DNA from 2 places in the Stenotrophomonas sp. 57 genome. Region 2 is predicted to be linked to the other one. Evidence: riboswitches for the same ligand, from Rfam matches in the RefSeq annotation. Region 2 holds a riboswitch; the other holds the start of a gene.

Region 1 (11,497 bases), 690 kb from region 2:
CTACAAGGGACCGCTGCATGAGTGCACCTTCTACGGCAACAAGGAAGCCGGCCAGAAGTACTGGGCCATGCTGAGCAAGGGCGCCAGCCAGCCGTGGCAGGCCACGCTGAAGGAGCTGACGGGTACCGACAAGCTCGATGCCGGCCCGATGATCGAGTACTTCACACCGGTCAACGAGTGGCTGAAGCAGCAGAACGCAGGCCAGATGTGCGGCTGGCAGGCCAACGCGGCGCCGGCGGCGAAATGAAAGAAGGGGCGGGTCCGCACGGATCCGCCCCTTCTCCGTGTTGTAGAGCCGAGCCATGCTCGGCTGCGTTTCCACCGTGCTGCGCACGGCAAGCCGAGCACGGCTCGGCTCTACAGATTCGGCGCGATCAGCTGTTCTTCTTCGCCGCCATCGCCGCGGCCAGCTCGGCCTTGAATTCCTCGAAGGTCTGGCCCTTCTCCTTGGCTTCGGCCTGTGCGGCATCGCGCAGTGCGTCGGAGTACATGAGGCGTACCGGCGTGCCATTGCGTTCGTGCAGCTCACCGGCCTGCATGATCAGCGCCAGCACCTGCGCAGCGCTCTCGCTGTGGCCGGCAATGCGGCCATCCATGCCCAGCACCCATTCGCCGTCGCGGCGCACGACACCGGCCAGCAGGGTGCGCTGTGCATCGCGCAGTTCGGCATGCGGTTCCACCGGCGACGCCTGCGCGGCAGCCTTGTTGGCGGCCTGCTTTTCCTGGCGACGGCGCTGGTCGCGGCGGGTCTTGGAGCTGGTGGACATGGTGCGGTACCGCTGCGAAAGGGGGCGCAAGGATAGCGCACCCCGCCCGCCACGCCGCTTCACACCCCTCAGTCCAGCACTTTGCCGTGCCGCCAGTAGCCCATGAAGGTGATCGCGCGGCGGTCCAGCCCGCAGTCGCGGACCAGATGGCGACGGATCGCCATCACCGCTCCTGCCTCGCCTGCGACCCAGGCATACAGCGGCCCGGCCACGCTGGCATCAGCCTGTTCCCAGAGGATCTGCGCGTCAATGTCGATCTCTTCCAGTTCGTCGCCTGCGCCCACGCTCGAGGCCGCTGTCAGCCGCGCCTGCACCGCCTGCAACAGAGGATGCCCGTAGGTCGCCTGCCCGCGTGGCAGCCAGACCAGCTCGGCCGTTTCCGGGGCCTTCAGCGGCACCGCATCGCCGGCGTGCGCCACTTCCAGCAGCGCCAGCGTGCGTGGCGGATCGGCCAGCGTGGCCAGTTCCTCGAGAATGCCGGCCACCGCTGGTAGCGCGGTTTCATCCGCCACCAGCAGCACCTGGCCGATATCCGCCGGCGGCTTCCACTCCCAGCCTTCGCTGCTGTCGGTACAGTCGGCATCGGGGGCCAGCAGCACCACGCGGTCGCCCGGGCGGGCGTGGATGGCCCAGCGCGAGGCCGGCCCGGTCTCGCCATGCAGGACAAAATCCACGTCAACCTCGCACTGTTCCGCGCGCAGCTGGCGGATGGTGTAGGTGCGCATCGGCGGACGCTGGTCGTCCGGCAACGCCCGGTAGCGCGGATACCAGTCCTCGCCACTGGGCACCTGCGGCACGTCCTGGCCGGGCAAGGGGAAGAACACCTTGATGCGCTGGTCCGGGCCTTCGGTCTTCATCCGCGCCACGTCGGCACCGGTGAACACCATGCGGTCCAGGGAAGGGGAAAGAACGCGGCGCTCCTTCAGCGCCACCTCGAACAGGCGGTAGGTCTGCTGCGCAGCCATGGGAACCTCATGCAACGACATCGGATCGGCTGGCTGTCGTGCATCCACGCACCGGCTGGCTGGAGTCGTCAGCCTAGTCCGGTCGTTCCTCGTCGCAAGCGTTGCGGGCATCGCGGCCCGCCCTACCCCTGCGCGCTGCTCAATGGCCCGTGCAGGCTGCCTGCGCTGCGCGTTCACGCTGGTGTTCCCAGTACCAGAACACGAAGCCAGCAGCGAAGAATGCGGCCTGCCCCAGCGCCAGGTGCAGCGGGCTGGCACTGAGCAGCGGCGACACCACGCCCGCCACCACCGTGCTGATCATCAGCTGCACGAAGGCCTGCAGCGACGACGCCAGGCCACGCTGGTGCGGGTACATGTCCAGCACCGCCAGGGCCAGGATCGGGAAGATCAGCGACATGCCCATGCCGCCCAGGAAGATCGGCAGCACCGCCCACGGCAGCACGAACTGCGGCGACAGCGCCACGTAGGCGACATTCAGCAGCGCCGACAGCGCGCACAGGCTGAAACCGATGGCGACCTGGCGTGTGGGCGTGGTGTGCCCGGCCATGCGCCCGGACAGGAACGAGCCGGTGGTCATGCCGCCGATGGTGGGAATGAACAACCAGGCGAAACCGCCCTCGCCTAGATGCAGGTGCTGCATCACGAACACCGGCGCCGAGGAGATGTACAGGAAGATGCCGCCGAAACCGATGCTGCCGGCCAGCGCCAGGCGCAGGAAGCGCGGGCTGAAGCCGATGCGCACGTAGTCACGCAGCAGCACGCGCGGCGACAGCGGCACCCGTGCCTCGACCGGATGGGTTTCCGGCAGGAAGCGCGCGGTGGCCGCAAGCAGGACCAGTGCGAAGACCACCAGGAACCAGAAGATCAGCGGCCAGCCTGCACCACTGAGCAGGATCCAGCCGCCGATGATCGGTGCGATGGCCGGGGCGATGCCGAACAGCATCGACACCTGGCTCATCAGCCGCTGCGCGTCATGGCCATGGTAGAGATCGCGGATCACCGCGCGGCCGACGATCATGCCGACACCCGCCGACAGGCCCTGCAGCGCGCGGAACGCCAGCAGCGTGGGCAGGTCGGTGGACAGCGCGCAGCCGACCGAGGCACCGACGAACACCACCAGACCGCCGAGGATCACCCGCTTGCGGCCCCAGGCATCGGACAGCGGGCCGTGCGCCAGGCTCATCAGGCCGTAGAACAGCAGGTACACGCTGATGGTCTGCTGCACCGCCACCTCGTCCACCGCCAAGCGCTGGGCCAGCTGCGGGAACGCCGGGAAGATGGTGTCGATCGAGAACGGGCCGAACATGGCCAGGCCGGCAAGCAGCAGGGCCATGCGGCGGGTGGAGGGGGCAACAGCGGCGGTCATGGAGGCAGCGTCCGGCAGGTCCGTGCGGGGCACGCACGGCGGGCGCCGGTCCCGCAGCAACGGGGACGGCGCCAGATGAATTCGGGTATCCGCCCATCATAGGTGGGGATTGCGCCTGACGCCATGCAGCACTGCACAAAACGCACGGCCGGGCCATCGGCCATTCAGGCGCGGCGGCACCGACCAGCAGCCGCTGGCCGGGCCCGCAAGGGGCTATAATCGGCGGGCAACACGGTGGGAGAAGCGGAACACCGCTGCCGAAGGCGCAACGCCCGTAATCGCTCAGGCCCGATACCACCCGTAACACAACTCTGGAGAGACCGGTTCGATCCGGCGCCGAAGGGGCACGAAGCTGCGGTTTTCCGCGCTTTTAAACTCTCAGGCAAAAGGACAGAGGGGCGCCCCGCAGACCGCCGACCGGCGGCTTGTGCCCGTGCGTGTGCCCTTTCCTGACGGATCCTTCGCCATGTCCCAGAACACCCCTTCCCTGCGTGAGCTCGAGCACCACAACGCGTTCGTCGAGCGCCACATCGGCCCCAACGACGCCGAGATCGCGCAGATGCTCGATGTCGTCGGCCACGCGTCGCTGGATGCGATGACCGATGCCATCGTGCCGGCCAAGATCAAGTCGCCGGCGCCGCTGGCGCTGCCGGAGTCGATGACCGAAGTGCAGGCACTGGCGAAGATCCGTGCCATCGCCGACAAGAACACCGTGCTGCGCAGCTTCATCGGCCAGGGCTACTACGGCACCCACACGCCGAACGTGATCCTGCGCAACATCCTGGAAAACCCGGCCTGGTACACCGCCTACACCCCGTACCAGGCGGAAATCTCGCAGGGCCGCATGGAAGCGCTGATCAACTTCCAGACCCTGTGTGCCGACCTCACCGGCATGGAAATCGCCAACGCCTCGCTGCTGGACGAAGCCACCGCCGCTGCTGAAGCGATGACCCTGGCCAAGCGCTCGGCCAAGTCCAAGTCGGACACCTTCTTCGTGCACGACGCCGTGCATCCGCAGACGCTGGAACTGCTGCGCACCCGCGCCGAGCCGATGGGCATCGTGCTGCGTGTCGGCACCCCGGCCGAAGCGCTGGATGCGGAAGCCTTCGGCCTGCTGCTGCAGTATCCGGATACCTTCGGCCAGGTGGGCGACTACAAGGCGCTGGTCGATGCCGTGCACGCACGTGGCGGCCTGGTGGCCGTGGCTACCGACCTGCTGGCCCTGACCCTGCTGGCCGCCCCGGGCGAATGGGGCGCGGACATCGTGGTCGGCAACAGCCAGCGCTTCGGCGTGCCGTTCGGCTTCGGTGGCCCGCATGCGGCGTTCATGGCCTGCCGCGATGCCTACAAGCGTTCGATGCCGGGCCGCCTGATCGGTGTTTCGGTCGATGCCCAGGGCAACCCGGCCTACCGCCTGACCCTGCAGACCCGCGAGCAGCACATCCGCCGCGAGAAGGCGACGTCCAACATCTGTACCGCGCAGGTGCTGCTGGCGGTGATGGCCTCGATGTACGCCGTTTACCACGGCCCGGAAGGCCTGACCCGCATCGCCCGCCGCACCCATCGCCTGGCCTCGATCCTGGCCGCAGCGCTGCGCAATGCCGGCGTGCAGGTCGGTGGCGACTTCTTCGACACCCTGCATGTCACCGGCGTGCACGCCGATGAGATCCACGTCAAGGCACGCGCTGCCGGTTACAACCTGCGCGCGATCGACAGCGACTCGGTCGGCATCAGCCTGGACGAAACCGCCACCCGCGCCGACGTGGTTGCGCTGGCTGCGGTGTTCGGTGCCCAGGCCGACGTCGACGCGCTGGACGCCAGCACCGCCGACGCGCTGCCGGCCGGCCTGCTGCGCCAGTCCGCGTTCCTGACCCATCCGGTGTTCAACACCCACCACAGCGAGCACGAACTGCTGCGCTACCTGCGTTCGCTGGCCGACAAGGACCTGGCGATGGACCGCACGATGATCCCGCTGGGCTCGTGCACCATGAAGCTCAACGCCACCGCCGAAATGATTCCGGTGACGTGGCCGGAGTTCTCGCAGATCCACCCGCTGGTGCCGGCCGACCAGGCGCTGGGCTACAAGGAACTGATCGATACGCTGGAAGCGATGCTGGTGGAATGCACCGGCTACGACGCGGTCAGCCTGCAGCCGAACTCCGGCGCGCAGGGCGAGTACGCCGGCCTGCTGGCGATCCGCGCCTACCACCGCTCGCGCGGCGAAGGCCACCGCGACATCTGCCTGATCCCGGATTCGGCCCACGGCACCAACCCGGCTTCGGCACAGATGTGCGGCATGAAGGTGGTGGTGACCAAGACCGATGCCAACGGCAACGTCGACGTCGAAGACATCCGCGTCAACGCCGAGAAGTACAGCGACCGCTTGGCCGCGATCATGATGACCTACCCGTCCACGCACGGCGTGTTCGAGGAAGAGGTGGTCGAGATCTGCGAGATCATCCACCAGCACGGCGGCCAGGTGTACACCGACGGCGCCAACATGAACGCGCTGGTCGGCGTGGCCAAGCCGGGCAAGTGGGGGTCGGACGTTTCGCACCTGAACCTGCACAAGACGTTCTGCATCCCGCACGGCGGCGGCGGCCCGGGCGTCGGCCCGTGCGCGGTCAAGGAGCATCTGGCGCCGTTCCTGCCGGGCAAGCTGGGTGACAACGGTCCGGTCGGCATGGTCAGCGCGGCCAGCTTCGGCAGCGCCTCGATCCTGCCGATCAGCTGGATGTACATCGCGATGATGGGCCGCGAAGGCCTGCGCAAGGCCACCCAGGTCGCGCAGCTCAACGCCAACTACATCGCCAAGCGCCTGGCCCCGCACTTCAAGACCCTGTACACCGGCCGCAACGGCCTGGTCGCGCACGAGTGCATCCTGGATGTGCGCCCGCTGGAGAAGACCAGCGGCATCGGCGCCGAAGACGTGGCCAAGCGCCTGATCGACTTCGGCTTCCATGCCCCGACCCTGAGCTTCCCGGTGGCTGGCACGCTGATGGTCGAGCCGACCGAAAGCGAATCGCTGCACGAGCTGGATCGCTTCATCAACGCGATGATCCAGATCCGCGAAGAGATCACCGCGATCGAAGACGGCCGCCTGGACCGCGAGGACAACCCGCTGAAGAACGCGCCGCACACTGCGACCGCGGTGACCGCCAGCGAGTGGACCCACGCCTACCCGCGCGAACTGGCCGCCTTCCCGCTGGCCAGCCTGAAGCAGAGCAAGTACTGGCCGCCGGTGGCACGCGTGGACAACGTGTACGGCGACAAGAACGTGATGTGCGCCTGCATCCCGGTCGATGCCTACAAGGATGATGAAGTCGAGGCGTGATTCCTCGCTCCATCGGAAATGAAAACGGCCCGCGCAAGCGGGCCGTTTTCATAAGGGCGTGTGGACCAAGGCCCACACCCACAATAATCACGGGTCCGGCATCTGCCCCAGGCTCAACTGCCACGATACGCCGAAGCGGTCCTGCACCCAGCCGTAGCGGTTGCTGAAATCGTAATCGCCCACCGGCATCAGCCAGTGCCCACCCTCGCCCAGCACGCGCGCCGCGCGCTCGAACTGCTCTGCACCGGAACACTCGACGAACAGCGAGATCGACGGGCTGAAGGTGAAGTCGTGCACGTCCAGGCTGTCGAAGCACAGGTAGTGGGTGCCGCCGAGCAGGAAGATGGCCTGGCGGACCTGCCCGGGCACACCGGCACCGGCGCCCTCCGGGTGGCGCTGCAGGGCCAGCAGGCGGAAATCGGCGAAGGCTTCAGCGTACAGGGCCAGGGCGGCCTCGGCCTGGCCGGTGAACATCAGGAACGGACGGCTGCGCAGCATGCGGTACTCCCGGTCGACGGGCCGATGACGGCCTACGCGCTCAGGATGGCACGGCGGATGTATGCCTGCTGTGGAACCGAGCCCGTGTTCGCCTGGCGACCACGCGAACGGCAGCCGACCATAGGGTCGGCTCTACAGAAGGTCCGGCAACCGCAGCCGACCGTGGGGTCGGCTCTACCCGATCATGCTTCGCGCATGCGCCGTGCGATGGCGCTGCCTGCGGCGATCGTAGCGGTCAGCGCCACCATCGACAGGAACTGCAGGCGGGTATGCGATTCACTCAGCAGCAGGCCGAAGATCAGCGCCAGGATGCCCAGCGCGCACACCGTCAGCCACGGGAAACCGGCCATGCGGAACGGCAGTCGGGTGCCCAGTCGATCAGCACGGCGGCGCAGCACCAGCTGCGAGACCAGCGACAGCGTCCACACCAGCAGACAGGTGGAACCGACGATGTTCAGCAGTACCGGCAGTACCCGGTCCGGGAACAGCAGTTCCATCACCGTGGCGGCGAAGCCGAACAGCACGCTGGCGAGAACGGCGATCACCGGCACCTGGCGCGGGTCGGTCCAACCCAGCACGGCCGGTGCTTCACGACGCTGCGCCAGCGAATACATCATGCGCGAGGCACCGTAGAGGTTGGCATTGAGTGCGGACAGCAGCGCGATCACCGCGATCAGGGTGATGGCGGTGCCGGCACCCGGAATACGGGCGATATCCAGCACTGCGGCGAACGGCGACTTCAGCGCCTCGCTGGTCCACGGCACCACGGCGATGATCACGCTCAGCGAGCCGATGTAGAACACCAGGATGCGCCAGGCCACGGTGCGGATCGCACGGGCAATGCTGCGTTCCGGGTCTTCGGTCTCGGCAGCAGCGACGGCCACGATCTCGGTGCCGCCAAAGGCGAACACCACCACCAGCAGCGCCGCGCCGATGCCGGCCAGGCCCTTCGGTGCAAAGCCACCGTGTTCGGTGAAGTTGCTCAGGCCGGGCGAGGTCACCTGCGGCAGCCAGCCCATCAGCAGCGCCACGCCGATGGCGATGAAGGCCAGGATTGCCGCCACCTTGAGGATGGCGAACCAGAATTCGAACTCGCCGAAGTTCTTCACGCCGAGCAGGTTGATCGCGGTGAAGAACAGCATGAAGGCCAACGCTGCCATCGGTACCGGTACCGACGGCCAGACCGTCGCCAGCAGCCCGGCCGCGCCCACCGCCTCGGCAGCGATCACGATCACCAGCTGCACCCACCAGAGCCAGCCGACGGTGGCACCGGCGGTAGCCCCCATGGCATCGGCTGCATACACCGAGAACGCGCCGCTGGTCGGTTTGGCCGCCGCCATCTCGCCCAGTGCGTTCATCACGATGATCACCAGCGCGCCGGCCACCAGGTAGGACACCAGCACCGCCGGGCCGGCCGCCTGCACGCCCACGCCCGAGCCGAGGAACAGGCCGGCGCCGATGGCGCTGCCCAGGCCCATCATGATCAGCTGGCGGGGCTTGAGCGAATGTCCGAGGCGGGACGGCGAAGCGGTCGGAATCGAGTTGGGCATCGGCGGGGCTGGCGGCGGGCTACAGGGGCGACACCTTACCCTGTCCCATGCCCGCGGGGATAGGCACAGCGCAGCAGGCGGATCAGGCCAGTGCCGGCTCGCCGACGCTGCCGCCGATACGGGCGCGATAGGCGCGCGGCGAGAAACCGGTTTCAGCCTTGAACTTGCGGGTGAAGGCGCTCTGGTCGCTGAAACCGCAGGCCTGGCCGATGCTGGCGATGCTCTCGTCACCGTGCAGCAGGTGCATGGCCATCTGGATCCGCAGCCGGGTCAGCACCTGCTGCGGGGTCATCTGGAACACCTTGCGGAAGCTGCGCTCCAGCTTGGACAGCGAAAAGCCGGTGATGTCCAGCAGGGTCTGCATGCGCACGTTCTCGGCGTAGTGCGCATTGAGGTGGGCCAGCGCCAGCCGCAGCTGTTCGTACTGGGTGCCCAGGCTGTCCTTCTGGCCAAGGTCGCGGGAAATGCCGATCAGCCCTTCGATGGCCCCATCAACCACCAGCGGGCGCTTGCAGGTCAGGCACCAGCCCGGTTCGCGGTTGGCGAACAGGTGCAGCTCCATCAGGTTCTCGATCACCTCGCCGGACAGCACCCGCGCGTCCTGGTCAACGTAGTCCGCGCTGAGTCCGGTCGGGTAGATTTCGGCCGCCGTGCGCCCGATCACGTCCTTGCGCGCGCGCAGGCCCAGCCGCCGCAGCATGGTCTGGTTGACGTGGGTGTAACGCCCCTGAAGATCCTTGATGAAGAACAGCACATCCGGGATGGCGTCGAACAGGGCTTCGATGTCGGCGGGCTCGACTCGCATGCGGCAAGCATAGCCGAGGCCCCTTGCCGGTGCGATCACCCTTGCGGGACTTGCGCTTAACGCCGCCAGGCCCACCGTGGAGCCCAGCCCCTACCGGAGATCCGGCCATGCCACGTGGTGACAAGTCCGCCTACACCGAAAAGCAGAAGCGCCAGGCCGAGCATATCGAGGACAGCGAGCGCGAACGCGGTGCCAGCGAAAGCACCGCCGAACGCATCGCCTGGGCCACCGTGAACAAGCAGGATGGTGGAGGCAAGCGCGGTGGCAGTGGGCGCAAGGCGGCGAAGAAGGCACCGGCGAAGAAGGCCGCTGTGAAGAAGACTGCTACAAAGAAGTCGACTGCCAAGAAACCGGCTGAGAAAAAGTCGTCCGTGAAAAAGTCGCCTGCGAAGAAGTCTGCGGCGAACAGAGCGGCCGCCGATAAATCGGCCGCGAAAAGGACGGTTGCCGTGAGGGCTCCTGCATCCAGCACGGGGAAGAAATCCGCTCCCAGAAAGGCACCGGTCAAGAAGGCTACCGCCGCAACCCGCAGCGCCGCCGCCAAGAAGGCGGCGGCTACCCGTGCCCGATAGGCAGCGACACGCAAGACCGCAGCGAAAAAGGCTGCCCGAACGCGGAGCAGAGATTGATCGTCCCCGAAAACGGGGAGCAACCCGCGCCCGCATCGCAGGCGCGGGATGTGTGGCGCAGCGCCTACTTTCGCTGGATCGGTCCCAACGGCCGTACGACATCGGCGACAGCGCGACTCACCTGCTCTGCCATCCAGAGCCACTCATGGCTCAGGCACACCGATGAAGGCAGTGCACGTCGCGCAGTTTGTCGTAAACGGCTACATCCCGTGCAGAGCAATCCGGAAGTCATCTGGCACTGCTGATCGCCGTCAGGGCCTCTTCGCTGGGCTCCCTCAAGGACAGATCATCGACTTCCACCCCCCTGTAGCTTCGCTCGGTGGTAGCGGCTACGTTGATTGACCCACTGACAGGGATAGTTGAGATGAAGAATGTGAACCGAGTTCTGGCGACCAGCGCGCTGATGCTTGTACTGGCGGCATGCAGCAGTTCCCAGACCGCCAACAAGGGCAATTTCGGCAAGGCTATTCAGAAATATCTTGATACCAAGAACGGGCTCTGCGCTGCTTTGCCCGCTCGGGAACTCCCCTTCAAACTGGCCAACGATGGCAGCTTGGGAGAGCGCGCGCGCCTGCAGGCCAACGCCTTGGTCGAGGCCGGGTTGCTGAACCGCCAAGCATCTGAAATGAAATCGATGTTTGGCACATCGACCGTACCGGCTGGCGAGTACGCGCTTACATCCAAAGGAAAGAAGTTCCTCGTAGAAGGCGGCGCAGAAACATTTGCAGGTCAAGCAGCGTTCTGCACCGGCAAGTTCAGGGTGACAGAGGTGCACACCTTTACCGAGCCCAGCGAGATGATGGGCGTGAAATTGTCTCAGGTGAACTTCCGCTACAAGGTCGAAGATGCGGACAGCTGGGCCAGATCGAAAGATGTCCAGGCCAGCTACCGTAACCTCGCGGATCAAGCCAAGGACGAAATCGATGGCAAAGCAACGCTCGTGCTGACCAACGACGGCTGGATGCACGAGCGCTTGTTCAAGCGCTGAGGTCTTTTCAGTCGGCACGGCACTTCGCCGCGCCGACGCGGTGACGATCAGGCCGCGCGCGCCACCACGGCGCGGGCCGCACCGTCCTGCTCGATCTGGAATACCGCCACCGATGTGCTCAGTGCATGCGCCTGCTCCTCCAGCGCGCGACTGGCCGCGGTCGCTTCTTCCACCAGCGCAGCGTTCTGCTGGGTCACCTGGTCCATCTGCACCACCACCTCGTTGACCTGCTCGATGCCGGCGGCCTGTTCCTTGCTGGCTGCGGCGATGTCGCTCATCAGCTGGGTGGTGCGCGAGCTGGCCTGGGCCACGCGTGCGATCGCGGCTTCGGATTCAACAGTCACCGCCAGGCCACTCTTCACCTTGGCAGCGGCGTCTTCGATCAGCTCCTTGATCTCCTTGGCGGCGACACCGGCACGCTGCGCGAGCGTGCGCACTTCGCTGGCGACCACGGCGAAACCACGGCCCTGCTCGCCTGCACGGGCGGCTTCCACGGCAGCGTTCAGCGCCAGGATGTTGGTCTGGAACGCGATGCCGTCGATCACCGTGGAGATCTCCGAGATACGGGCCGAGGACTGATCGATCTCGCCCATCA
Region 2 (11,497 bases):
GCGCATCACCATCGGGGTGAAGTCCGCATCGCTGGACACGATGGCAAAGCCGTCGAGGTTGCGCGCGTAGAGCAGGTCCATGGCATCGATCACCATCGCCATGTCCGAGGCGTTCTTGCCCTTGCTGTAGGCGAACTGCTGGATCGGCCGGATCGCGTATTCGTGCAGCACGGCTTCCCAGCCCTTCAATCGCGGGCTCTTCCAGTTGCCATAGGCGCGGCGCACGTTGGCCACGCCGTAGCGGGCCACTTCGGCCAGCACCTCGTCGATCTTCGAGGCCGGCGCGTTGTCAGCGTCGATCAACAGGGCGATGCGCTTTTCCGGTTCGCTCATGGGCTCCTCAAGGGCGGTTGCCTGAACCCGAGTATCGCCGATCCACGCGGGCGCTGACGTGACAGGCGGTCAGCGTGCGAAGATGCCAGGCGCTTCCCCCAATGCCCCCACTGGAGTGAGTCGATGAGTCGTGAGCGCGTTCCGCATCTGGTCGTTGTCGGCGGCGGTTTTGCCGGTCTCTGGGCCACCCGTGCCTTGGCCCGCGAACGCATACGCATCACCCTGGTCGACCGCCGCAACCATCATCTGTTCCAGCCGCTGCTGTACCAGGTGGCCACCGCCGGCCTGTCCGCGCCGGATATCGCCGCACCGCTGCGCCACATCCTCGGCCACCAGCGCAATGTGGAAGTCCGTCTGGGCGAAGTGGTGGCCATCGACAAGCAGGCCCGGCAGATACGCATGGCCGACGGCAGCACGCTGGACTACGACAGCCTGCTGCTGGCCACCGGCGCCACCCACGCCTACTTCGGCAACGATCAGTGGGCCGATGACGCGCCCGGCCTGAAGACACTGGACGATGCCATCGCGCTGCGCCGCAAGCTGCTGCTGGCCTTCGAACGCGCCGAGGCCGAACCGGACCCGGCAAAGAAGGCGGCGTGGCTGAGTTTCGCCATCGTCGGCGGCGGCCCTACCGGCGTCGAGCTGGCCGGCACCCTGGCTGAAATCGCGCGGCATACGCTGCGCAATGAATTCCGCCACATCGACCCGGCCAGTGCCAAGGTGCGGCTGGTCGAAGCCGGTCCGCGCGTACTGTCCTCGTTCCCGGAAGTGCTTTCGCTGAAGGCGCGCCGACAGCTGGAAAAGCTTGGCGTGGAAGTGCTGACCGGCACCCCGGTGAGCGACATCGACAGCCACGGCTTCACGCTCGGCGATCAGTTCGTGCCGGCGCGCACCGTGGTGTGGGCCGCCGGCGTGGCTGCTTCACCGCTGGCGCGCACGCTGGAGGTGCCGCTGGACCGCGCCGGACGCGTACAGGTGCAACCGGACCTGACCCTGCCCGGTCACCCGGAGCTGTTCGTGGCCGGCGACCTGGCCGCGCTGAGCCAGGCCAATGGCAAGCCGGTGCCCGGTGTGGCGCCCGCGGCCAAGCAGATGGGCAAGTACGTGGCCGAGGTGATCCGCGCTCGCCTGCACGGCAAGCCCGAACCCGGTCCGTTCAAGTACGCCGACTATGGCAACCTCGCCACGATCGGCCGCATGGCCGCGATCGTGCACCTGGGCCGCCTGCAGCTGTCCGGTGTGCTGGCGTGGTGGTTCTGGCTGGCCGCGCACGTGTTCTTCCTGATCGGCTTCCGCAACCGCATCGTGGTGCTGCTGAACTGGGCGGTGGCGTACTGGAGCTACCAGCGCAGCGCACGCATCATCTTCGGTGATGACCGCGACGACCGGCGGCCGAAGCGGTAGGGCTGCACGCAACGGGGTCGGATCCCTTTCCGCAGGAAAGGGCTCTGACCCCTTGTTGCAGTAGATCCACGCCATGCGTGGCTCTACCTCCTCATCGGGCCGCCCGGCACCCGCCGTTTCGACCATGCCCGGCAGAAATCCTCTTTTCTCGCGGTGTCGGCAATCTGCGCGGTACTCCAATGCCGGGTGATCCAGATCGTCAATGCGGTGCTGCTGAGATGCCAGCGCAGCATGTCTTGCTGCGGTTGCCGCCACAGGTGGCGTCGGGCAATCCAGAAGGCCTCCCGCTCCACTTCAGGCACCTTCTTCTTCATCACGTCCTTGTCGAAGAACCGGGCGATGAAACGCCACGGGTCCACCGGCTGGTATCCCGTTCGTGGTTCACTGGTGCACGCAGCCACACCACTCGGCACACGGTCTGCCGGCTGCGGCCGGCCTTCGGCCAGCGTCAGCCCGAGCAGGTACAGAAGGCCAGGCAGCAGCGCGATGCCGGCGATTAGCACGACGACGGAGATCCATGCTTTGCCGGCGGCACGCATCGCTCACTGTGCCTTCGGCTTCGGGTACCACAACGCGTTGACGATGACCCAGCGTTGGTCAAAGCGCCCCATGTGGAAGTAATCGACGAACCATGGGGTTTCCAACCGCACCGAGGCCGCGTTGCCGGTCAAGTCCAGCACCGTGCAGCGACGGTCCCATTGATCCTTCGGCGTCTTCAGCGCGCCCTGCTTTGTCAGCGAAACCAGTTCCTCCTTCGACATGCGGCGCAGGCCTGAGCCGCTCGTCGGGCGTATCGCCGAGCACCGCGCGCTTGGCCAGGTCCGGATGCAGGGAACGGGCGACGCGCTGCGGGTCGGCTTCCAGCTGGCCATCGACGTAGTCGTGGCAGGTGGCTTCGGTGGGCGCGAGGGTGGCTGGGTCGGCGGCAGGACTTGTGGCTACGGAAAGGGCGAACAACAGGGCGATCGTGGACATCCGGGTCTCCAGCGCTGAGGGCTGGGCGATCGTGGCATGTGCAAGCCGCATCCCCGCATGGCGTGGATCTACGGCATCAGGCCCATTTCGTCGGTGCCCAGCTGCATGTACATGAACGCAGCGGCTTCTACAGACATGGGCTGCCCCTGCGGGAAGCTGTCCAACCAGGTGGTGATGCGCGCATGGCGCCCCGCCAGCGCATCCGCCAATGCCTGCTTTTCCGCGTCAGTGGCGCGCTCCTGCATTTCGTTGCGAAGCACGTCATCGCCGATCCCCCACCTTTCTGCGAACGGGATCAGATCGATCAGATCGGGAGGGACCCGGTCACGACGCAGGTGGATCGGTTCGGGTGTCCTCGGGCCATACGCGGCCAGCTCAGCGGCGGTGCCGATCTGCCCCTGCTGCAGTGGCGGTGGCGATGGTTCCTGGGTGCAGGCCAGAAGGGCCACGCAGGCAGCCAACTGCAGTATCCCGCGGTTCTTCATCGGACGGATCCATGTGTCGATGGGTGTGGCGATCATGGCATGGACAAGGCCTACCCACGCACGGCGTGGATCTACCGTAGAGCCCAGTCCATGCCCGGGCCCCGCATCGTGCAGACGGAACAGAAGCCGAGCGTGGGCTCGGCTCTACAGAAGCGCGGGATCCGGCGCCTGCAGCCAGGCCAGCTTGCGTTCGCGCGGCTGCTGCTTGAGCTGCCATTCGGCGCGCGAGGCGGCGGCGCGGTCCGGGTACTCGCGCACGGCAAGGATGCGCAGCGGCGGCCGGGCGCGGGTGTAGCGGGCGCCCTTGCCGGCCTGGTGGGCGGCGAAACGCGCGTCCACGTCGGTGCTGATACCGGCGTAGAAGCTGCCGTCGCGGCATTCGAGCAGGTACAGGAACCACGGGCGGAGGGACGGGGCCATGGCCGGATTATGCCGTGCTGCACTGCAGCGGATATACTGGCGCCCGAATGCAGGAGAGAGGCGCCGCGCTGGCGCCCGCCGAAGGCGCAGGCTCCCATGATCGCTCAGGCCGGTGGGCTGGAATCCCACCAACCATGCATTCGACTCGCCGAGCTGGAGAGAGGTCACCGGGCACGCCCGGGACGATCCGCCGAAGGGGCACGCGGCCTACGCCGCTGAACTCTCAGGCAAAAGGACAGCGGGAGCGGCACCGGTCATCGTCATCCCGTCATTGCGCAGGCAGTGGCGGTATAGGCGCATGGCCGGCCCCACCGCGCCCGGAGCCTGCCCCATGCTGCTGTCCATCATCTACCTGATCGCCATTTCCGCCGAAGCCATGACCGGCGCCCTGGCCGCCGGCCGCCGCCGCATGGACCTGTTCGGTGTGGTCATGATCGCCTGCGTCACCGCGCTCGGAGGCGGTTCGCTGCGCGACATCCTGCTCGGCCACTATCCGCTGGGCTGGGTGAAGCATCCCGAGTACCTGGGCTTCACCGTGTGCGCGGCGCTGATCGCCACATGGGTGGCTCGCTGGATGCACCACTTCCGCCGTACCTTCCTGGTGCTCGATGGCCTGGGCCTCATCGCCTTCACCCTGATCGGCTGCTCGATTGCGCGCGAAGCGGGCCATGCGATGCCGATCGTGCTGATCGCCGGCATGCTGACCGGCGCGTTCGGCGGCGTGCTGCGCGACATCCTCTGCAACGAGGTGCCGCTGATCTTCCAGAAGGAGCTGTACGCGATCATCGCGTTGCTGACCGGCGCGGCGTACCTGTTGCTGCTGCACTGGGGCGTGGCCGACGCCACCGCGATCCTGTGCTGCCTGGGCGGCGGCTTCGCGTTGCGCCTGCTGGCGATCCACTACCGCTGGGAAATGCCGAAGTTCGTGTATCACGACGAAGTGCATTGAACGATAGCGTGTTCGCCGGGCATGGCCCGGCGCTACCCTTCGCGCCCTGCACCACCCCGGCGATGTACCTGGCGCTGTCGCTCATGCGCAGCGCCAGGCGCATCGCCGGTGCAGATGGGCCGGTCTCCAACTCCGACCGGCCCTGATCGCGGCCGCACCCCCGCAGGCGCTGGCCGCCATCCACACTCGTGCCGCCGTGAGGCGGCTTTCATCAGGCCGCTTCGGACACCTTCACTTCGCGACGGGCGCGCACGGCCGCAGCCAGTCGCTCCAGCACCGTCACGGTGGTGTCCCAGTCGATGCAGCCATCGGTGATGCTCTGCCCGTAGACCAGCGGCTGGCCTTCCACCAGTTCCTGGCGGCCACCCACCAGATGGCTCTCGATCATCACACCCACGATGCGCTGTTCCCCGTCTTCCAACTGAACGGCGATGTCCTCGATCACCTTCGGCTGGTTCTCGGGGTTCTTCAGGCTGTTGGCGTGGCTGGCGTCGATCATCAGGCGCGTCGGCAACCTGGCCTTGGCCAGTGCCTGGCAGGCCTCGGCCACACTGCCCGCGTCGTAGTTCGGCTGCTTGCCGCCACGCAGGATCACATGGCAATCCGGGTTGCCGGTGGTCGAAACGATGGCGGTGCCACCCTGCTTAGTCACCGACAGGAAATGATGCGGATTCGAAGCGGCACCCACCGCGTCGGCGGAGATCTTCACGTTGCCGTCGGTGCCATTCTTGAAGCCGACCGGGCACGACAGCCCCGACGCCAGTTCGCGATGCACCTGGCTTTCAGTAGTGCGCGCACCAATGGCACCCCATGCCACCAGATCGGCGATGTACTGCGGCGAGATCACGTCAAGGAACTCGACACCGGCGGGCAGGCCGAGCTTGTTGATGTCGCGCAGCAGGCCACGGGCGATGCGCAGGCCCTTGTCGATCCTGAAGCTGCCATCCAGGTCCGGATCGTTGATCAGGCCCTTCCAGCCCACCGTGGTGCGCGGCTTCTCGAAGTACACGCGCATGACGATTTCCAGTTCGCCGGCCAGCGCATCGCGCAGCGGCTTCAGGCGCTGTGCGTACTCGATGGCGGCGTTCGGGTCGTGGATCGAGCACGGGCCCACCACCACGGCCAGGCGGTCATCACGGCCATGCAGGATCTGGTGCAGAGCCGCGCGCGAGGCGCTGACGGTGTCGGAGGCTTCATCGTCACAGGGCAGCATCGCCAGCAGCTGGGCCGGCGGTGTCAGGGGTTCGATGGTGCGGATACGCAGGTCGTCGGTGTGCGGGGGCATTGGGGGAGATCTCCGGAACGTTGGGGGTCCCCAGCGTGGCGACATGAAAAAAGCCGCCAGGTTCGCTGGCGGCTTTCGGGAATGCGTCTGAAGCTTTCTTCAGGGTGAGCGCAGTCCTTCCTCCGCCAGTGGCTTCGGAAAGTAATACCAGTAAAAGCTGGTGGGGGCTGCGTTCATGGGATGTATTGATAGCACAGCTTTTGCGCAGTGCAAAATGTTTCATCCGCAACTGGGCACGCGGTGCAGCGTGGGGCCCGCCCGGCCCATCCCTGCGGCAGCTGGCACGCGAAGTCGCTCATTTGCCATGCACTTCCACGTCCAGCAGCAGGCCTTCATGGATGTCAGCCCAACGCTCCAGCACGCGGCCCAGTTCCTGCCGCGCTTCCTCCAGCTGTTCCGGGTTGAGCAGGGACCGGGCGGTGTAGAGGTCGGACACCAGCCGCCGCAGGACGGGCTCAGGGATGGCCACCGACGGCCCTTCCGCCTCCGGCAGCTGCAGTGCCGGGGTGTCGCCAAGCGGGCCGTACAGCGTTATCTGGAGCGTGCTCTGCATGATCGACTTCCGCGCGGATGACAGGGGGAATGCACTGTTTACCGCGTCCGGGTGACAGGCGCATGTGCCCCCCCATGCCGAGGACCGGCATCCACCGGCATCTGCCATCCTGCTACAAGGCGGCCAGGTCGGCCAGGTGCTGGGCCATGCTGTCCATCGCGCCTGCCGCATGGGTGGTGGTGAAGTACTCATGCCAGCCGGTAGCGGCAATGCCAGCCACCAGCGCATCGACCTCCTCGCGGCCCGCGCAGCGCCAGACCGCATAGAACTGCGCATCGCTGCTGTGCGGCACGCCCGCGGCAATGCGGCCCATCGCCAGCGGAGTGATGCGGACTGGATCGAACTGCTGCATGCCGGCTCCGATGCGGGCGAAGAAAGCGCTCCGCTGCTCGGGCGGGAGTGTGGTCCAGGCAGGCGTGGCGGTATAGAGCTCGATGAAGGTGTGCGACATGGTGGTTCTTCCTTGAGGTTTACGAAGTTGGGCGGAGGCGGCCGGCAACCTGCACTACCGCAGCGAGCGCAGTGCACGTTGGCGGATGTAGGCGTTGGCGCCGCTGTGGCGCTCGTGCTGCCAACGCGTGCACAGCTCACGCAGCCACTGCGGCTGCGTCTTGCCGGCATCATTGAGCCAGTTGCCGACCGAATCCTGCACATAGCGTTCCGGGTCGTCAGCCAGTGCTTCCAGCAGCGCGGATGCATGCTCCGGGTGCTGCTTGAAGAGTGCGATATGCGTGGCCCATACACCGCGTGGACGCAGCGCTTCGCAGGCGAAGCGTCGCAGGTGCGGCGATACTTCCTGTGTCCACGATTGCAGGTACTCAAGCGCCTGCATCGGCGCGGCAACGATGTTCATGCGTAGCGCCAGCCACGCCCATTCGCGCACACCGAAGTGTGGATCATCGGCCAGCGCGCGCATCTGCTGCAGCTTCTCTGCCAACGTCGCGCGGACATCGCTGCCGATCAGATAGCAGGCCCAGCCGCGCACGGTGTCGGACACATGGTCCTGCCATTGCACGGGATCACCGTGCCCCGCCTCACGCAGCAGTTGCGCAGCCAAGGCCATGCGCAGTGTGATGCCCCTGCCTGAGGCATCCTGCATGCGTTGCAGCGCTTCCGGTGCAAGCGCAGGCGCCACCACCTGCAGCAGCGCGGCGAAATCCACTGCCAGGCATTCGGCCAGATGGGTGGTGGGGGCATGGCCGGTGTTGAGTGCATGCAGCCGTTGCGCCGCGATCGCCGGGCTCATGCTGCACGTTCTCGTCCAGCATCGGTGTGCTGCCAGACCTTGTGCAGCAACTGCGACAGCTGTTGCTGTTCATCCGTATCCAACCCATTGAACAGGCCACCGATCCATTGCGTGTGCTGCTCGAACAACGTCCCAGCCAGGCGCGTTCCCTGCGTAGTCAACACGATCTGGAGGCGACGGCCATCTTCGGCATCGCTGCGCCGCTGCAGCAGGGCTTCGCGTTGCAGGCCATCGAGCAGGCCGCTGATGGTGGCGCGGGTCACGCCGGCGCGCTCGGCCAGTTCGTGCGGGGGCAACGTGCCGCCGGCACCATGCAGCAGGAACAGCACGATGAAGCGGGCTTCACTGAGCCCGTGCGGTGCGAGACGGGTGGCGCAGTCGCGGTCGATGGCCGTGGACAGGGAAAGCAGCTGGAAGCACAGTCGCAGCTGCGCGATGTTGGCTTGCCCGCGTCGCTGCGCCTCATCCATCAGGGCATGGTGCTTGGGTTCGATCATCCTATGAACAACGTATGATTAGGCGCCTAATCATAAATCGGGACATCTGATCCAGGCAAGCCGGGAAGGCGTTTCAGCAAGCGCTTCCCAGCAGCAGGCGCGCGATCAGTCCACCACCCTCCCGGTGCAGCAGCTGCAGTTCGCCCGCATGCCGCCGCGCCACGTTGGCGGCGACCGCCAAGCCCAGCCCGGCCCCACCCGTGGCGCGGCTGCGTGAGCTCTCGCTGCGCTGGAAGGGCTGCAGCAGGCGGGTGCGGTCGGCCTCATCGATGCCTGGACCGCGATCCATCACGTCAAGGTGCGCCACGTTGCCGCACACGGCTGCCCGCAGTTGTACCGCCCCCGCGTAGCGATCGGCGTTGTCGATGAGATTGTCGATCGCCCGTCGCAGCAGTAGCGCATCCCCCTGCCACCGCAACGTATCCGGCCCGTCGAAGGAGATGTCGATGCCCCGCAGCAGTGCGCTCTGCACGCACTCCTCCAGCAACACGGCCAGATCCAGCGGATGCATCTGCAAGGGCTGCAGCTCACCACGCGCGTAGTCGAGAACCTGCTCGATCATCGCGTCCATGCGCTCGATGTCGGCCACCATCCGCGCCGCCTGTTGCGGTGGCGCGAACTCCGCACGCAGGCGCAGGCCGGTCAACGGTGTGCGCAGGTCATGCGCGACGGCGGCCAGCATGCGGGTCATCTCCTGCGCCTGTTCGTGCAGCCGCTCGCGCCCGGCACTGATCGCGCGGGCCAGAACCTGCACCTCGCACGGACCATCGTCCGGAAGCGGTGTACTGGCCTGCAGGTCCACGTTGGCGCTGGCCTCGGCCAGCCGCCGCAGGGGCCGGCCGAGGCGGATTGACGCCCATGCCGCCAGTGGTGCCAGCAGCACGGTTCCTGCCACCAGCGCCAGCACGACCTGCCGGCGCCATGCCGCCAGATCGCTGTGGTCGCTGCCCACCACCTGCCACCGACCATCTGCCTGGCGCACGGCCAGTTCGAACGGCGTCCACTGCATTGCGGTCAGCACCGCGACCTGTGCCTGCAACGCGTCCGCGCGCGCTTTGGCGTCAAGCACGGCCCCGCCTTCGATGACCTGCACCTCCGGCGCCTTGCTCCGCCTGCCCCAGACCAGCTTCACATGCTCCAGCGGCTGGCGCAGCTGCGCGGCAACCAGGTGGGTGAGCCAGTCATTGCTGGTGCCCTCCGGCGCAGACGCGCGGGTTTCGAGATGCAGGCCCAGCGCCGCGGCCGACCGTTCACCGCGCAATACCTGAATGGCTTGGTCCAGGCGCATCGGCGGCGGTGGCGGCCGCGGCATCCAGCCGACCACCGCCACACTGACCAAGGTGGCCAGCACCAGGCTTGCCAGCGCCAGCATCGCGATCCAGCGCGCGGTGGACCAGCGCGCCCTCACAGCACCTGCACCTCAGCGTCGAAGCGATAGCCTTCGCCGCGCAGCGTCTGTACCAGTGCCTCGGCACCCGGTGCGGCGTGGCCCAGCTTGCGTCGAAGGCGACTGATCGCCAGATCAACGGCACGGTCGACGCTCTCGCTGTCCTCACCGCGGGTCAGGGACATCAGCTGCTCGCGCCCCAACACGCGCCCGGCGCGCTCGGCCAGCGCCAGCAGCAGAGCGAACTCGCCGCGGCTGAGCGCCAGTTCGCTGCCATCGGGTGCAAGCAGGCGGCGCTGATCGGGCAGCAATCGCCAGCCGGAAAAGCGCAGCTCGCTGGCCACCTGGGTACGCAGCTTGTCCTGGCGGCGTAGCAGGGCGCGGACCCGCGCCAGCAGTTCGCGTGGGTCGAAGGGCTTGGCCAGATAGTCATCGGCTCCCATTTCCAGACCGATCACCCGGTCCGGTGCTGTTCCCATCGCCGACAGCATCAGGATGGGGATGGCCCGCGCCTGCAGCCGGCGGCACACCGACAGGCCGTCCTCGCCGGGCATCATCCAGTCGAGCACGATCAGGTCCGGACGTTCGACTTGCAGCAGCACATCCAGCGCCGCCGCGTCGGCAGCCACTCGCACGTGGTAGCCATGCAGCAGCAGGCAGTCGGCAATGGCATCACGGATGCTGGCATCGTCATCGACAACGATGACCCGGGCGGGAGTGTTCATGCGGCCAGTATCGTGCAGGCGTGTATCAGGACGGTATCAACACCGATGTTCCGGTGATACGCCGCTGCGCGCCAATGGACCTCCGCATTCACTCTGGAGTTTCCTGTGCGCCTCACCTTGCTGCCCCTGTTTGCTGCCGCCTTCCCCACGCTGGCCGCCGACACCCCCGAACATGTGCTGCCGATGTGGATGCAGGGCGGCCACCCGACGGTAGCGCTCTCGCTGGATGGTCAAGCCGAGCCGCTGCGCTTCGTGGTCGACAGTGCAGCCGGGGCCACGCTCATCGATGGGCGTGTGGCACGCCGCTACGGCCTGGTCGATGGAAAGGCCGACGTTTCCACTGCCCAAGGCGCCAGTGCCTCGGGGGCACAGCTGAGGCGCACGCGCACTACCACCTGGCAGCTGGGTAGCTGGCAGCTGCGGGCCAGCGCACTGCAGGCTGATCTGGGGTCACTGTCCGGGGGCGACGACCCCGCCATCGACGGCCTCGTCGGCAACGACCTGACCGCGCGCTGGGACACCCGCTGGGACTTCGCTCGAGGTGAGCTATCGCTGTCGAGGACCGGCACTCTCCGCTTCGACGATGACAGCTGCCAGGCCAACGCGCTGCAGGACCGCACTGAAGGCCTGCGCGATTTTGGATTCATCACCCTCACCTTGGACGGAACGAACGTCGCCGCTGTTGCCGTGGTCGATACCGGCGCGGCGCAGACCGTACTCAACAATGCCGCCGCGCACGCGCTCGGGTTGCGTACTGATGGAAGCGATCCCCGCCTGCGCAAGCGAAGCAAGGGCACCGAAGGCCTCGGCGGCAAGCCGCACCCGACCTGGCTGTACACGCTGCCCGGCATGCGCGGCACCGCCTGGCGGCAACCGGCCATGGAGGTCAGGATCAGCGAGCTGCCCGTGTTCAAGGCTATTGGCCTGGACACCCGCCCGGCTCTGATCCTTGGCGCCGATGCCATGCGTGGCGGCCAGGTCGACATCAGCACGGGTGCCGCGCGGATCTGCCTGCGCCGCCAAGCGGCCACGTGATCCTGGGGCCATGACGTGTGCGGCGGGCCGGCGTAGCATCGCGCCACGTCCCACCAGGAGGTTCACGCTTGCACCGTGCTGCCCTGTTGTTGCTGACGCTGTTCCCGCTGGCCGCGCCGCCCCCGTTACCCACCCCGGCCCACATCGACGCCGAAGCCCAGCGCTTGATGCATGCCGCCCACGCGCGCGGCATGGCGCTGGCG

The links. A riboswitch is a leader RNA that binds a small molecule or an ion and turns the genes downstream of it on or off. The one in region 2 is predicted to bind glycine.
Region 1: linked by a shared signal. The riboswitch ahead of gcvP (aminomethyl-transferring glycine dehydrogenase) and the one ahead of QP512_RS18100 (trimeric intracellular cation channel family protein) in region 2 are both predicted to bind glycine.

What each region holds. Positions count from the first base shown of each region.
Region 1 is NZ_CP127407.1:3,244,143-3,255,639, forward strand. Features, by position in the region: gene QP512_RS15025 (M2 family metallopeptidase) at 1-247, shown strand, start outside; gene QP512_RS15030 (hypothetical protein) at 375-767, opposite strand; gene QP512_RS15035 (siderophore-interacting protein) at 836-1,732, opposite strand; gene QP512_RS15040 (multidrug effflux MFS transporter) at 1,872-3,098, opposite strand; glycine riboswitch at 3,400-3,502, shown strand; gene gcvP (aminomethyl-transferring glycine dehydrogenase) at 3,565-6,432, shown strand; gene QP512_RS15050 (VOC family protein) at 6,520-6,930, opposite strand; gene QP512_RS15055 (amino acid permease) at 7,113-8,480, opposite strand; gene QP512_RS15060 (AraC family transcriptional regulator) at 8,563-9,285, opposite strand; gene QP512_RS15065 (hypothetical protein) at 9,393-9,857, shown strand; gene QP512_RS15070 (hypothetical protein) at 10,279-10,902, shown strand; gene QP512_RS15075 (methyl-accepting chemotaxis protein) at 10,950-11,497, opposite strand, start outside.
Region 2 is NZ_CP127407.1:3,934,168-3,945,664, forward strand. Features, by position in the region: gene QP512_RS18070 (NYN domain-containing protein) at 1-333, opposite strand, end outside; gene QP512_RS18075 (NAD(P)/FAD-dependent oxidoreductase) at 457-1,737, shown strand; gene QP512_RS18080 (hypothetical protein) at 1,821-2,276, opposite strand; partial or broken gene QP512_RS18085 (nuclear transport factor 2 family protein) at 2,280-2,712, opposite strand; gene QP512_RS18090 (hypothetical protein) at 2,781-3,197, opposite strand; gene QP512_RS18095 (GIY-YIG nuclease family protein) at 3,342-3,617, opposite strand; glycine riboswitch at 3,658-3,747, shown strand; glycine riboswitch at 3,761-3,864, shown strand; gene QP512_RS18100 (trimeric intracellular cation channel family protein) at 3,949-4,566, shown strand; gene QP512_RS18105 (3-deoxy-7-phosphoheptulonate synthase) at 4,778-5,851, opposite strand; gene QP512_RS18110 (hypothetical protein) at 6,147-6,404, opposite strand; gene QP512_RS18115 (DUF6616 family protein) at 6,517-6,855, opposite strand; gene QP512_RS18120 (DNA alkylation repair protein) at 6,910-7,650, opposite strand; gene QP512_RS18125 (MarR family transcriptional regulator) at 7,647-8,147, opposite strand; gene QP512_RS18130 (ATP-binding protein) at 8,221-9,519, opposite strand; gene QP512_RS18135 (response regulator transcription factor) at 9,552-10,259, opposite strand; gene QP512_RS18140 (aspartyl protease family protein) at 10,365-11,294, shown strand; gene QP512_RS18145 (serine hydrolase domain-containing protein) at 11,363-11,497, shown strand, end outside.